2 regions of the Mesorhizobium sp. M1143 genome follow, and region 1 is predicted to be linked to the other one. Evidence: predicted binding sites of a transcription regulator. Region 1 holds the regulator's gene; the other holds the start of a gene.

Evidence for each region. Region 1 encodes LexA, which represses DNA repair genes until DNA is damaged. Its sites were predicted from a motif close to TGTTCNNNNTGTGTTCNG; they were not measured.
Region 2: ssb (single-stranded DNA-binding protein) is a predicted target of LexA. The motif match lies at 4,106-4,123, and genes of this name have one in related genera.

What each region holds. Positions count from the first base shown of each region.
Region 1 covers NZ_JAMYMJ010000025.1:56,847-64,636, reverse strand. Annotated here, with positions in the region: gene NKH35_RS18100 (ComEC/Rec2 family competence protein) at 1-1,736, shown strand, start outside; gene lexA (transcriptional repressor LexA) at 1,730-2,527, opposite strand; gene NKH35_RS18090 (GntR family transcriptional regulator) at 2,733-3,497, opposite strand; gene kynU (kynureninase) at 3,666-4,913, shown strand; gene kynA (tryptophan 2,3-dioxygenase) at 5,019-5,855, opposite strand; gene NKH35_RS18075 (AMP-binding protein) at 5,852-7,477, opposite strand; gene NKH35_RS18070 (hormone-sensitive lipase) at 7,638-7,790, shown strand, end outside.
Region 2 covers NZ_JAMYMJ010000015.1:24,262-32,051, forward strand. Annotated here, with positions in the region: gene uvrA (excinuclease ABC subunit UvrA) at 1-910, opposite strand, end outside; gene NKH35_RS13270 (hypothetical protein) at 1,694-1,915, opposite strand; gene NKH35_RS13275 (ATP-dependent Clp protease proteolytic subunit) at 2,062-2,670, opposite strand; gene NKH35_RS13280 (SRPBCC family protein) at 2,700-3,167, opposite strand; gene NKH35_RS13285 (ArsR/SmtB family transcription factor) at 3,164-3,478, opposite strand; gene NKH35_RS13290 (hypothetical protein) at 3,612-4,013, shown strand; gene ssb (single-stranded DNA-binding protein) at 4,224-4,757, shown strand; gene NKH35_RS13300 (DUF2306 domain-containing protein) at 4,795-5,193, shown strand; gene NKH35_RS13305 (OsmC family protein) at 5,217-5,642, shown strand; gene NKH35_RS13310 (MarC family protein) at 5,653-6,282, opposite strand; gene NKH35_RS13315 (VOC family protein) at 6,389-6,766, opposite strand; gene NKH35_RS13320 (hypothetical protein) at 6,801-7,337, opposite strand; gene NKH35_RS13325 (helix-turn-helix transcriptional regulator) at 7,425-7,790, shown strand, end outside.

The sequences.
Region 1 (7,790 bases):
CGACCGGTCCGGTGCGGCCGGAGAGCTACGATTTCTCCTTCGACAGCTATTTCACCGGTATCGGCGGCAGCGGCTTCTTTCTCGGCAATCCGAAAACCATTGCTACGCAGGGACCGCCGCCGCTGACCGCACGGCTCTCCTCGGCAATCGAGAACGCGCGCGAAAACATTGCCGACCATATCAGGGGCAAGATCGGCGGCGCCGAAGGCGAGATTGCCGCGGCGCTGATTGTCGGCGTGCGCGCCGGCATCCCGGACGAGGTCAACGAAGCGATGCGGCGCACCGGCATCTACCACATCATCTCCATCTCCGGCCTGCACATGGCGCTGGTTGCCGGCACCATCATGGCGTTGCTGCGTGGCGCCTTTGCGCTGTTTCCCGTTTTCTCTTCGCGCCGGCCGGTGAAGAAATATGCGGCCGCGGCAGCGCTTGTCTCGATCGCCGCCTATCTCGTTATTTCAGGCGTCGTGGTTGCCGCCGAGCGCAGCTTCATCATGCTGGCGGTCATGCTTGTCGCCGTGCTGTTTGATCGCGCCGCACTCACCATGCGCAATCTGGCGATCTCCGCCATTGCCGTCATCCTGGTGTCGCCGCACGAGGTGGTCGGTCCCAGCTTCCAGATGTCGTTTGCCGCCACCGCCGCCCTTGTCGGCGCCTATGCCGGCTGGGCCGATTACCGCGCCGACAAGGTGAGAACGCCGCTGGCAAAGCGCTCCTTCGTCGGCTTCCTGTCGCGAAAATTCGCGCTGGCCATGGGCGGCCTCGCCATGACCTCGATCATCGCCGGCAGTGCAACCTTGCTGTTCGCCATCTGGCATTTTCAGCGTGTGTCGCCGCTCAGCCTGATCGCCAATCTGGCCGTGATGCCGATTGTTTCGTTGATCGTCATGCCCTTTGCCGTGCTCAGCGCACTGGCGATGCCGTTCGGCGCCGACGGGCCGTTCCTCTATGTGATGGGCAAGGGTCTGATGGCGATGATCGCTATATCGGCCTGGATTTCCGAGCGCTCGCCGGTCGACGCCGTCGGGCTGATCTCCATCCGCTCGGTGCTGTTGGTGGCAGTCGCCCTCGTCATCGCCACCATGGCCACCACCTGGCTCAGGCTGGCGGCCGTGCCTTTCGCGCTGGCCGGCCTGTTGACGGTGCCGCAGGTGCTTACGCCCGACGTGCTCATATCCGAGGACGCACATTTGGTGGCCATGCAGATCGGTGGCGGCGAACTCGCCCTCAACCGCGAACGCTCCAACGAATTCACCACGGACAATTGGAAACGGGCGCTGCGGGCCGAAACCATTATCCCGCCCGAGATTTTCGAGGCAACAGATACGCGGTTCGATCTCGATCCGCTCGATCTGCCGCCCGGCTCGCCCTTCTATTGCACCGGCGATCTCTGTATCGCTCGACACCCTTCCGGAGCCATTGTAGCTCTTGCGAAAGACCGCAAGACGGCGCGGCCGGCCTGTGCCTTCGCGAGCCTGATCGTCATCGATGACGCCACCGCCTACAATCCGTGCCGCGACCCGCTGGTCCTGGTCGTGACGAAGAAACAGCTGGCCCGCGACGGCAGCGCCGCCGTCTTCTTCGATCCGCAATCGGCAGCGGCAGCGCCAACCATCCGGTTCGCCGTCGACAAGCCGTATCGCCCCTGGCACGAGCAACGCCGCTTCTCCCGCGACGCGCGCGGCCTGCCGCCTTACAACCAGCGTGAAAAGTACAAACCCAAGCCGGCTCAGTAGCGCCGGATCAATCCGACAAGCTTGCCCTGCACCTTCACCCTGTCCGGTCCAAAAATGCGGGTCTCGTAGGCCGGGTTGGCGGCTTCCAGGGCGATCGAGGCGCCCTTGCGGCGGAAGCGTTTCAGGGTCGCTTCCTCATCGTCGACCAACGCCACCACGATCTCGCCGGGGCTGGCTGTGTCGGCATTGCGGATGATGACCGTGTCGCCATCGAAAATGCCGGCCTCGATCATCGAATCGCCCTTGACCTCGAGCGCGTAGTGTTCACCGCCCATGATCATGTCGGGCGGCACCGAGATCGAATGGGTCTGATGCTGGATGGCGTCGATCGGCACGCCGGCGGCGATGCGTCCCATCACCGGGATTGAAATCGCGGAAACGGCATCGTCATTGCCGGCAGACATCGAACGCGACGGCGAGCCCGCCTTGATCTGGCGGCCGAGACCGCCTTGGCCCATCCCGCCTTGGCCCATCCCGCCTTGTCCTTGGCCGCCTTGCCCTTGGCCGGCTTGACCAAGACTGCCCTGAATGACGCTCGGCGAAAACTTCCTCGCCGCGTTGAGGCCTGGTGCGATCGAGTCGGGCAGCCGCAGCACTTCCAGCGCGCGCGCCCGGTTCGGCAGCCGGCGAATGAAACCGCGCTCCTCAAGCGCCGTGATCAGGCGGTGGATGCCGGACTTGGAGGCGAGGTCGAGCGCTTCCTTCATCTCGTCGAAGGACGGCGGGATTCCGCTCTCCTTCAGGCGTTCATGGATGAACATCAGAAGCTCATGTTGTTTGCGCGTCAGCATCGCGGCCCCCAAGGGTTCTGAAACCAGAATCAGAAAAAACAAACCCAGAACAAACACTATCTGTTCCAGTTGTGTTCCGCAACCTTTTAAAGTTTAATGAATGTGTTGACGTTTTGTTCAGCGTAACGTTCGGCGCTGCGAGCGCCGCCTGCGCCCAGTTGCCAGCAACGGGGTGAAACGAAGACAAAGTGCCCTGCGTCGTCGGCTACGATCGCCGCTTCCTTTTCGGACGGGGCTGCGCAGCATCCGCGCGGGGTTCTCTCTGGGCATAGACCCGCAGCGTGTAGCCGATGTGAGCGGTCATCAGAGTTTTCGCACGTTCGACGTCGCGATCGAGGGCCGCTTCCATCAGGGCGGTATGGTGTTCGATCGCCACGGCGTCGCGCAGGGCCGCCACGGCCTTCCGGTGTCCGTCCGTGCGGCCGGCGGCGGCGCGCAGCGTCGGGGCCAGACCCAGAAAGCGGTGATGGCGATGCAATTGGTCGGAAATCGTTGCATTGAAGCGCAGCAGCCAGCTGGATGTCGCGGCACTGAGCAGCGCCGCATGGAAGGCATCGTGTTTTTCGTACCACGCGTCGACCGCATCATCCGATGGATCGTCGAGAACAGACCCGCACCGTGAGAGACGATAGTGGGCGGCAACGACCGCGTCTTCCCACTCACGGTCGCCCTTCTCGATCGATTCCACCAGCAGGGGCAGTTCGACCACCAGCCGCGCACGCGCCAAATCCTCGAGCTCCGCCCGAGAGACGGGAGCGACCGCAAACCCGCGGTTGCTGATGGCGGTCACAAGCCGTTCCGCCTCCAGCCGCGACAGCGCCTCGCGCAACGGCGTCCAGCCGATGCCGTAGGTGTTGCGCAGCGTGCTCAGCTTCAACGGCGCGGCAGGCGCCAGCCGGGTCGCAAGAATATCGCGCCTGAGCAGGCGATAGGCCACTTCCGTCTTCGAGGTCTGCTCGTCATCCAGCATCGTGATCCATCAGACATAAACGCTCGGGCGGATCATTATATATCAAAGCCTTTCAATGGGTGAATTATATATAATGTTTGACAGTTCAAGGGCGACCACTCAAGATCGCCGGCATGTTTGGGCGGCAGGCTCCGCCGCGCGCGTTTGTCCATGGAGGGGCGCCGGATCATGAGCACGACACCCGATCTCGCTACAATCGAAGCAATGGATGCCGCCGATCCGCTGCGCTCCATGCGTGAACGCTTTGTCTTGCCGCAAGGCGTGATTTATCTCGACGGCAATTCCCTGGGCGCCGCGTCAGCGGTCGTCTTCAGCGAACTGCAGCAGGCCGCCACGCAGGAATGGGCGCACGACCTCATTCGCGCCTGGAACACCGCCGGCTGGTTCAACATGCCGGTGGAACTCGGAGATCAGCTCGGGCGACTGATCGGCGCGGCTGATGGGCAGACGGTGGTCTGCGACACAACCTCGATCAACATCTACAAGCTGCTGCACGCAGCGCTCGGCATGCGGCCGGATCGGTCGGTCATCGTTGCCGAGGGCGACAGTTTCCCGACCGACCTCTACATGGCCGAAGGCGTCGCCTCGACCCGGCCGGGAACGCGGCTGCGGCTGGAGGGCGTCGACGCGGCCGCAATCGAGGAGCTGATCGACGACAGCGTTGCCGTCATCCTGGTCAACCACGTCAACTACAAATCCGGCCAGTTGCGCGACATGGCGGCGCTGACGCGCAAGGCACATGACGCCGGCGCGCTGATCATCTGGGATCTCTGCCACACGGCCGGCGCCTTGCCGGTCGAACTTGACCGTGCCAATGCCGATTTCGCCGTCGGCTGCACCTACAAATACCTCAATGGCGGCCCGGGCTCGCCGGCCTTCATCTACGCGGCCGAGCGCCACCATGGTGATATCAGCCAGCCGCTCAGCGGCTGGTGGGGCCATGCGCGGCCCTTTGCCTTCGAGCAGGGCTTTGCCGTCGGCAGCGGCATTCGCCGCTTCCTGTGCGGAACGCAGCCGGTGCTGTCGATGCGGGCGCTCAAGGGCGCGCTCGATATCTGGAACGACGTCGATATGGCGGCGGTGCGCAGAAAAAGCATCGCGCTGACCGACCTGTTTATCCAGCTCGTCGAAGCCAGATGCGGCGCCTACCGGCTTGAACTGGAAAGTCCTCGCGACGGCAGCCAGCGCGGCAGCCAGGTGTCGTTCCTCCATCCGCATGGCTATCAGGTGATGCGCGCGCTGATCGAGCGCGGCGTGATCGGCGATTTCCGGGCGCCGTCGACCATCCGTTTCGGCTTCACGCCGCTCTATGTCGGATATGGCGATGTCTGGCAGGCGGTCGAAGTCCTGGAGGATATTCTGCGCACCGGCGCCTGGCAGGACGCCCGCTTCGCGGTGAAGACCGCGGTTACGTGAGAAACCAGAGCAATTTCAGGAAAAGTGTGAAGCGGTTTTCCGTCCGAAATTGCGTCAATCAAAGAGCTAGAGCATTTCGCCGTTTCCGTTAAACGGTGAAATGCTCTAGAGCCGGGTGCGGACCGTCCAGAGCTCCGGAAACAGCACGACCTCCAGCATCTTCTTCAGATAGGAGGCGCCTGAGGTGCCGCCGGTGCCGCGCTTCAAGCCGATGATGCGCTCGACCGTTGTGACGTGGTTGAAGCGCCAGCGGCGGAAGTAATCCTCGAAGTCGACCAGCTTCTCGGCCAGTTCGTAGAGCATCCAGTAGCGCTGCGGGTCGCGGTAGACGGTTTGCCAGGCAGCCAGCACGTCTTCGTTCTCACCGCGCGTCTCGCGCCAGTCCGTGCGCCCGGCATCGGCGCCGATGTCGAAGCCATTGCGCGCCAAAAGCAGAAGCGCCTCGTCGTACAGCGACGGCGTGGCCAGGATCGCTTCCAGCCTGTCCGTAAGATCGCGCCGGTGCTTGTGCGGCCCGAGCATGGCTAGGTTGCGGTTGCCGGCCATGAACTCGATGGCGCGGTACTGCCACGACTGGAAGCCCGAGGATTGGCCGAGCGCGTCGCGAAACTCGGTGTATTCGCTTGGCGTCATCGTGCGCAGCACGTCCCAGGCATTGTTGAGCTGCTCGAAGATGCGCGCGACGCGCGACAGCATCTTGAAGCTCGGTTCGAGGCGGTCGGCGCGGATCGAGCGGATCGCGGCGCCGATCTCGTGCAAAGCGAGCTTCATCCACAATTCCGATGTCTGATGCTGGATGATGAACAGCATCTCGTCATGGGCCGAAGACAGCGGCGCCTGCGCATCGAGCACCTTGTCCAGCTGCAGATAGTCGCTGTAGGACATCCGCTCCTTGAACGACATCTGCGCGCCATCGGACGCCGGATCGTGCGGCTTAATCAATTGCTCTTCTCCGCGCGCAACCGGAAGCGCTGGATCTTGCCGGTCTGGGTTTTGGGCAAGGCGTCGATGAACTTCACCGAACGCGGATATTTGTAGGGCGCGATCGTTGCCTTGACGTGGTCCTGCAGGCGTTTGACGGTCAATGCGTCCGGCGAAACACCTTGCACAAGCACGATATGCGCCTCGACGATCTGGCCGCGTTCACCGTCCTCGGCGCCGGTCACCGCGCATTCGGCGACGTCGGGATGCGAGAGCAGCGCCGCTTCGACCTCGGGGCCGGCGATGTTGTAGCCGGCGCTGACGATCATGTCGTCGGAACGCGCGGCGAAGTGGAAGAAGCCATCCTCGTCCTGCGTGAACGTATCGCCGGTGAGATTCCAGCCGTCGCGGACATAGTCCTTTTGCCTGGCATCGGCCATGTAGCGGCAGCCGGTCGGGCCGCGCACCGCCAGCCGGCCAGCAGAGCCGCGCGGCAACTCCCGCATCTCGTCATCGACGATGCGTGCCAGATAGCCGCCGACTGGTTTGCCGGTGGAGGCCGGCTTCATGTCGTCGAAGCGGTTGGAGATGAAGATATGCAGCATCTCGGTGGCGCCGATCCCATCGAGGATCGGCTTGCCGGTCTTCTCAGTCCATTCCTCGAAGACAGGCGCCGGCAGCGTCTCGCCCGCCGAAACCGCGACGCGCAGCGAGGACAGGTCAGCGCCTTGATCCATGGCCTTGAGCATGGCCCGATAGGCGGTTGGAGCGGTGAAGGAAATGGTCGCTTTGTAGGTCTCGATGATGTGGATCATGTTGGGTGGCGTCGCCTGTTCCAGCAACGTCGCCGCGGCGCCGAAACGCAGCGGGAAGATGGCGAGCCCGCCAAGACCGAAGGTAAAGGCAAGGGGCGGGGAGCCGACGAAGATGTCGTCGGGCGTCACCTCCAGGATTTCGCGGGCATAGGCGTCGGCGACGATCAGCAGGTCGCGGTGGAAATGCATCGTCGCCTTCGGCACGCCGGTGGTGCCGGAGGTGAAGCCGAGCAGGGCGACATCGTCGCGGCCGGTGTTGACGGCAGTGAAGGTGACCGGCTTGTCGAGGGCGGCGCGGTCGAGTTCCGCGTCATGGTTGGCCGTGCCGTCGAAGCCAATGACCTGCTTGAGATACGCACTGCCCTTGGCGCAGGCGGTCATCTCGTCCATCAGCCTTGTATCGCAAAGCGCAACCGTGATTTCCGCCTTGTCGACGATCTTGGCGAGTTCGCCGGCGCGCAGCATCGGCATGGTGTTGACGACCACCGCGCCAACCTTGGTGGCGGCCAGCCAACAGGCGACCATGGCCGGGTTGTTGGCCGAGCGGATCAGCACCCGGTTGCCCGGCTTGACGCCATAATTCTCGACCAGGGCATGGGCGAGCCTGTTGGTCCAGTCGGACAGTTCCTTGTAGGTGCGGCGGCGGCCATTGCCGATCAGCGCGGTGTGGTCGCCGAACCCTTTTTCGACCAGCCTGTCGGTCAATTCGACGCCGGCATTTATGTGGTCGGGATAGTCGAAGCCGTCGAGCAAAAACTCCGGCCATTGCTCCGGCGGCGGCAGGTTGTCGCGCGTGAATGTGTCGATATGCGCTGATGGCCCAAGCATTTTCGGCTGCCCCTGTCTGCCTCGCGCCCATGGCTGAACAAGGCGCAGGATCGCACCAGTCGAAATTTGTTTCAAGCCTAAAATGTTTTTAGGTCGCAGGATTGACGCCGCCCTGTTCGGCGGCCATTCCTGTCGACTGAACTGAAGCCATCCGGGAGGGATGCAGATGCTCCAACATCGTGTTGCCGATTGGGACAATGCCTACGCCAACGGCGACAACATTGCCGGCAGCAATCGCTGGCCGGCCGCGTGGGACACACCGGCACAGGCTTTTCGCGACACAATGTCGGCGTCCGGTCGGGCCAAGCTCGAC
Region 2 (7,790 bases), on a different contig from region 1:
CGAGGCCGTCGCAGGTCGGGCAGGCGCCGAACGGGTTGTTGAACGAGAACAGCCTGGGCTCGATCTCCGGAATGGTGAAGCCGGAAACCGGGCAGGCGAATTTTTCCGAGAACAGGATGCGCTCATGCGTCTCGTTCTTCGATTTGTTGACCGAGTCCTCGCCGGTCTGGCTGGCGTCGAGCGGCCGGTCGGCGAACTCGGCCACCGCCAGCCCTTCGGCGAGCTTCAGCGCCGTTTCCATGGAATCGGCAAGCCGTGTCGCCAGGTCGCCGCGCACGACGATGCGGTCGACGACGACGTCGATGTCGTGCTTGTACTTCTTGTCCAACGCCGGCACATCGGCGATCTCATAGAAGACGCCGTCGACCTTGACGCGCTGAAAGCCCTTCTTCTGCAGCTCCAGCAGTTCCTTGCGATACTCGCCCTTGCGGCCGCGCACGATCGGCGCCAGCAGGAAAAGGCGCGTGCCTTCCTCGACCGCCAGCACCCGGTCGACCATCTGTGAAACCGTCTGGCTCTCGATCGGCAGGCCGGTCGCCGGCGAATAGGGGATGCCGACGCGCGCGAACAGCAAGCGCATGTAGTCGTAGATCTCGGTGACGGTGCCGACCGTCGAACGCGGGTTCTTCGACGTGGTCTTCTGCTCGATCGAGATGGCCGGCGACAGGCCGTCGATCTGGTCGACATCCGGCTTCTGCATCATTTCGAGGAACTGGCGCGCATAAGCCGACAGGCTCTCGACGTAACGGCGCTGGCCCTCGGCATAGATGGTGTCGAAAGCAAGCGACGATTTGCCGGAGCCCGACAGGCCGGTCATGACGATCAGGCTGTCACGCGGCAGGTCGAGATCGACATTCTTTAGGTTGTGTTCGCGTGCCCCGCGAATGGAAAGGTATTTATGGTCGGCCATCGCCGGTCGCCGCCTCAGGTCTGGTGTCAGTGGGATCGGCGGGTTTTCCCGGCCATTCCCTATGTAGGTATTTTTGCCGCCACGTCGAGAGACGCCACACTTCTCGACCAAAGCCGTTTAACCGTCTTTCGCGCGAACGGGCAAGCGGAAAGAACAAAGACCGAACACGCTCCTGACAAAGCTGTGCAGAAACTGACAAGGGTGTTTCAGAAACTGACCCTGACGTAAGCTCCCGGCGATCACATTTTCCGTAACCGGCTATTCAAGGTTGACGCCGTCGAATCAGGGGCGCACTCTGCCGGAGTCAACGGAGCCGGCCGTCTTTGATGGCCTCGCCGCCCATAGCGGCCTGCGAGACGCCGCAGGTTTTTGCGATTTGTGCTTCGGATTGACACCAGTCGCAACGGACATAGGAGCGGAGCATGACGCCACCGGATAGTCCCTTGAGGCTCCACCTGCTAGTGGAGCCGCGGCGGGCATAAGTGCCAGGTAGTTTCAAGGCATTGGAGTGTATGCGTCCAAACGAACGCATCGCGTCAGTCCAACAAACCACCAGACAAACCGTGACCTGCCGAATCCCACAAAAATCAGAGACGGCTAGTCGGATCGTCGGCTGAATGCCGCGAAGCATCCGAAATCAAAGTCGGTATAACACTACCGGCAGTTTGGATTTGAAATCCAAAAAAAGCCCCGACCGTTTGCGGAAGCAACGGCGGGGCTGTTCGTTTGCGAGGAAGTCGTCGGCGCAGGCTTTCTCTCCCGTATAGTAGCTGGGAGAAGGGGCTACCGGCGCGGCGGCTTGATCCCACCCGTGCCGACATCGACAGTGATGCTGCCGGAAATTCTGACATCGGTGTCGCCGATCTTGAACGTGCCGTTCTCGCCGGCAGGCAGCGCGTCGTCCGGCTCCGGCTGCGGCGCGGGCTTGGCGATGCGGTAGTCGCCGGTCACGCCGGGCAGGGCGCCTTTCCGCGACGTGCTGGTGCTGCCCCCGGCAAAGGCCATGCTCGATGTCGCCGCCGTGATGGCAAAGGCTATGGTCAGTCTGTTCAGGTGGTAGCGCATGGCAAGACTATAGTGCCGCGCTCAAGGCGAGGCCAGACCAGCGGCGTTGAAATTGAGGGAACACCGGCCTGCATTCAATCCGCCGATCAGGCCGCTGCCTGCTTGCGGGTGTCGAAGACGTGGTCGACGAGGCCCCAGTCCTTGGCCTCCTTCGCGGTCATGAAGAAATCGCGGTCGAGCGTGCGTTCGACCTCTTCGTGGGTGCGGCCGCAATGGTGAGCGTAGAGGTCGGCCATGTGCCGCTTGGTGCGCAAAATGCCTTCGGCGTGACGCTGGATGTCGGAGGCCTGGCCCTGGAAGCCGCCCAAAGGCTGATGCAGCACGATGCTGGCATTGGGCAGCGCGATGCGCCGCCCCGGCGTTCCCGCCATCAGCAGGAAGGAGGCCATCGACGCGGCAAAGCCCATGCACACCGTCGACACCGGGCAGCTGACATATTGCATCGTGTCGTAGATGGCGAAACCGCTGGTCACCACGCCGCCCGGCGAGTTGATGTAGAGCGAGATCTCCTTGTCGGGATTGTCCGATTCCAGCGACAGGAGCTGGGCGCAGACCAGCGCCGACATGCCGTCATTGATCTCGCCATTGACGAAGATGATGCGCTCGCGCAGCAGCCGCGAGAAAATGTCGAAGGCGCGTTCGCCGCGGCTCGATTGCTCGATCACCATCGGCACCAGATTGGCAAAGCCGCTCATCTCATTGTCTCCGTTTTGATTTTTCCGGTTCAGGCGGCGCGCAGCAACAGGCGTGGCGCGTTGGCGGCGACAGGCCGCTTGGGCTTGTATGCGCGCAGCCAGAGCCGGCAGCCGGCGCCGGCCATCGCGACCGCAGGCGTCAGGACAAACCCGTCGTGGACGATGCGCAGATGCGTGCCGCCGGAAACGGTGCGGGCGAGTGTGAAGGTGACGATGCTCCCCAGCTCCTCGCGGTCGGCGTCGCCGGAACGCTCGCGCCAGGAATAGCGCAGCAGGCGCCCCGGTTCGGCATCGAGCACTTCGCACTCGATCGGCTTCTCAGGCCCGGCAAAGGCAAAGCGGCTGCCGGTTTCCGGATTGATGTCGTTCGGCATCATCCATTCCGCCAAGAGGTCCGGCACGGTCAGTGCCCGCCACACTTTTTCCGGTGCGTCCGGCAGATCGCATTCGAAGGCGAGGGCATCTTTGGCGGTCTGCGTCTGCTTTTCGTCGGTCATTGGTCCATGTCCTTCAAAACGACCTTCAGTCTTTCGATGCGCTCCGGCCAGAATGCGCGGTAGCGTTCGATCCAGCCGAGCAGCGGCTCGAGCCCTTGCGGATCGGCGCGATAGTAGGCGTTGCGGCCGGCGCGTCTTTCGCTGACTAGGCCTGCGCCGCGCAGCACGGCAAGGTGCTGCGACACCGCCGGCTGCGACACGCTCATGCCGGTGCGCAACTCCGACACGCTCATCTCGCCGGAAGTCAGCCGCTCGTAGACGGCGCGTCGCGTCGGGTCGGCCAGGGCGCGAAAAATCTCTGCTTCGATCATGGCAAAAGCATAAGTCGATACTTATCGATTTGGCAAGGGGTGTTTTGAATGCCGCGTATTGATTGGATCCTGCCGGGCCTCTAAGCCGTGGGGAACAAGATGGGCCGATCATCGCGAGGCAGGAGTAGTATTTATGAATTCCAACGTCGATCTTTCGTCCGCCGAGAACCTCAACGAGGCTCTGAGGCTCTATCGCCGCCTCGTACTCGGTATAGGAGCGATCGCCGTCATCGGTTTCGTGGCCGTGATCTTGTTGGCCAAGCTGGGTACGGCGCTATCGCCGCCATACGGGATTTACATCTTCGGCGAAGGATTGGGGACCTGGGGCCTAATCGCGGTGGTAGCGGCGCTCGTCGCTCAGGTGTGGTGGCACGGGCGCGCGATCGGGAAATTGCTGAATGACCCGGCTCTGAAATCTGAACCTGCAGTCGGGCTGATGTCGGCGCCAACCGTGATCGCGCAGCGCGCCCATGGCATGGGCATGGAGTGGAGCGGCTTTTTCGGTCCGTTGCGACCAGCTAAAAAACGGCGCTGACGACACCGCTTCTCGCCCCTGCGTGTCAGCTAAATCCACGCGCCCGCGTCCGCGATTGCTGCCATTCCTTGACAATCCGTGGTTAACAGTATAGGAACGAAAAGGGAACAAAAACCTTGTGGGAAAAGCCAGCCGCGGCAAGCCAGGATTGTGCGCGGCCTGTAAGGTGAACGACTTGAAATTTGTTTCGGATGAGCACGGAGAAGTGTCATGGCGGGTAGCGTCAACAAGGTCATTCTGGTCGGTAACCTCGGCGCGGACCCTGAAATCCGCCGCCTGAATTCCGGTGATCCGGTCGTCAACATCCGCATCGCCACGTCGGAAAGCTGGCGCGACAAGAACTCCGGCGAGCGCAAGGAAAAGACCGAATGGCACAACGTGGTCATTTTCAATGACCAGATCGCCAAGGTCGCCGAGCAGTACCTGAAGAAGGGCATGAAGGTTTACGTCGAAGGCCAGCTGCAGACACGCAAATGGCAAGACCAGACCGGCGCCGACAAGTACACGACCGAAGTCGTGTTGCAGAAATTCCGCGGCGAGCTGCAGATGCTCGATTCTCGCGGCGAGGGCGGCGGTCAGGTCGGCAACTATGCCGGCGGCGGCGGCGCGAGCCGTGGCTCGGATTTCGGCCAGTCTGGCCCCAATGAGAGCTTCAATCGCGGCGGCAACAGCGGTGGCGGCGGTTCCAAGGGCGGCGGTGGCGGCGGCTCGTCGCGCGAACTGGACGACGAAATCCCGTTCTGAGCTGACGATAGTCAGCGATATCTGAGGAGAGGGCGCGATGTCGCTCGGACCGCTTCTGTCGGCGCGCCCTCCCATTCCATGGTACGCCTTCGCGGCCCTTGCCGCGCTGGCCATTGGCGCTACGCAACTGGCACTGCCGAAAGGCACGACGCGCCATCGTGTCGTCGGCTATGCCTGGGCGGCGCTGATGATGGTCGTCGCCATCTCCAGTTTCTGGATCCAGCAGATACGCCTCGTCGGTCCGTTCAGCCCGATCCATCTCTTGTCGATTTTAGTGTTGATCGCCGTGCCGCTTGCGGTCTGGCACGCGCATATGCATCGGGTCGCCAAACATCGCAGGGTGATGATATCGCTGTATGTTTTCGCCCTGATCGGCGCCGGCGTGTTCACGCTGCTGCCGGGGCGGATCATGCACACGGTCGTCTTCGGCCAGTGACGCTTTCTGAAAGGAAGATTGCCGTGAAAGCACGGATTAAATGGGTCGAGGAGCGCACCTTCGTCGGCGAGTCCGGCAGCGGCCACAAACTGGTGCTGGGGACCGCCCCCGGGCCGGAAGGCAAGACGCCAGGTCCGAGCCCGATGGAGCTGGTGCTGATCGGCACCGGCGGCTGCTCGGCCTATGATGTCGTCCACATCCTCGAAAAAGGCCGCGAGGCGATCGAGGACTGTGTTGTAGAACTCGACGCCGACCGGGCCGAAACCGACCCCAAAGTCTTCACCCGCATCCATATGCATTTCATCGTCACGGGCCACGCGCTGTCGCGCGACAAGGTCCAGCGCGCCATCAACCTGTCGATCGAGAAATACTGCTCGGCCTCGGCCATGCTGGCCAAGACGGCTGTCATCACTCACGATTTCGAGGTCGTCGATACGGCGGTGGAGTAGGGGCTGCCGCTTACCCCGCCATCAGCGCCTTGATGCCATCCGCGACGAACTGAACCGCAAGCGCGGCCAGGATGACGCCGAGCAGGCGGGTGAGGATCGAGCGGCCGGTCTGGCCGAGGATGCGGTCGATGCGCTCCGACAGCACGAACACCAGATAGGTGATGGCAAGGCAGACGAAGATGATGCCGACCAGCGCCGCTTGTGCTGCAAAACCCTGAAACGAGCCCGACAGTAGCACAGTCGCCGAAATCGCACCGGGGCCGGCGATCAGCGGGATCGCCAGCGGGAAGGCCGCGATGTTGTGGATCATGTCCTTGGTGATGGCGACGTCGCCGATCTTCTCCTTGCGGTCCTGGCGGCGCTCAAACACCATTTCGAAAGCGATGAAGAACAGCAAAAACCCGCCGGCGACACGGAAAGCCGGCAGCGTGATGCCGAACACCGACAGGATGGACGCCCCGGCCACCGCAAACAACGCCATCACGAGGAAGCCGATGATCGAGGCGCGCACCGAAACCTGCTGACGTTCCTCGCGGTTCATGCCGCGTGTCACCGCGAGGAAGAGCGGCGCGAGACCTGGCGGGTCGATGGTCACCAGAATGGTGACGAAGGCGTTGAACAGGCTGTCGAAACTCGGCATCGCTGACCCCTCCCGCCGGGCCGGACCCCTGCGCCACCATAGTGGTAGAGCAAAGCCCGACCGGTGGGAACCGTCTGACATGGCGATACCGGAGACGGCGTCAGTGTTAGGCGGCAGCGTTGCAATAGGCCTCCCGGCGATAGCCGTCGGGATCGACGACGAAGGCAGCGTAATAGTTCTCGCCATATTCGGCGCGCAGGCCCGGCGCGCCATTGTCGCTGCCGCCTGCACGCAAGGCGGCGGCATGGAAGGCGACGACACTCTGCCTCGTCGGCGCGGCAAAGCAGAAATGCAGACCGGACTTCTCGTCCGATGGCACTGGCCGCTCCGCGTCGTTCACCCACAGCGCGACGGCTTGCGCACCATAACCCAGTGAGCCTGGCGACTGGCTGAGGCAGGAATAACCGAGCGGCTTTAGCGCGGCATCGTAGAAGGGCTTCGAAACGTTGGTGTCGCGGACGCCGATCGAGACATGGTCAAGCATGCTTTTGGTCACCTTTTTGCAATATGTTGCGTCATCAGTCGTGGGCGACGCGGCGCGCCAGGAACTCGACTTCGAGACGCCATGTCTTGCCATCGTCGTGCGAACGCTCGCCGAGCCAGCGGAAGCTGTCTTTCGTGATGCGCGAAAAGCTCCAGCGGACCGAGGAACCAGTGCCGTCGGCGCCGACCTGCACAATCGTGTCGCCTTCGGCGCGACCAAGCTGGCGGCTGTAGTATTGGTTGCGCGGGTCGCTCCAGAAGATGTGCCAGGCATCCGAGCCGGGATCATAGGCCCGCAGCGTTGTGCCATAGAAAGTCCATTTGCCGAGAGAAGGCGAGGGGCCGGCATCCCGCGCGGGCAGGATCCATACATCCTGGATCGCCCTGCCTTCCAGGACCCAGCCGAAATGCACCTCGCCGCGTCCGGTGAGAACCGTGCCGTCCTCGAGATGGCGCGTGGCATCGAATGTCCAGGCGCCGACGAAGCGGCCGTAGAGATCAAGCTTGTCAGCCAGACCGGGGTTGGGGCCGTCGCTGTGGAGCGCTTCGGCAAAGGAGCATGTACCGATCATACTTGCTGCCTTCGTTGTGTCAGGAGGCTGCAAGCGATAGGCCCCGGCAGGGTGTCGCGCTTGGGAAAAATTGCTATCTTTCAAGCCATGACGACGAGCGAACAAAACCTGGCATCGGGGCAGGGCTGGCATGTGTCCGACGTGCTGTGCACGGCCGGCGCCGGCGACCGCCCGTTCGAGGAGGCGCACGACACCTTCTGCGTTGCCGCTGTCACCAGCGGCACCTTCCGCTACCGCACCAGGCAAGGCGCCGCCATGCTGGCGCCGGGCGCAATCCTGCTAGGCAATGTCGGCGCCTGCTATGAATGCGGGCATGAGCATGGCGCCGGCGACCGTTGCCTGTCCTTCCACTTCGCTCCGGCCTATCTCGACCGCATCGCCAGCGACGTGCCCGGCGCGAGCAAGCTCGCCTTCGGCGTGCCGCATATGCCGCCTTTGCCGGCGCTCGCATCG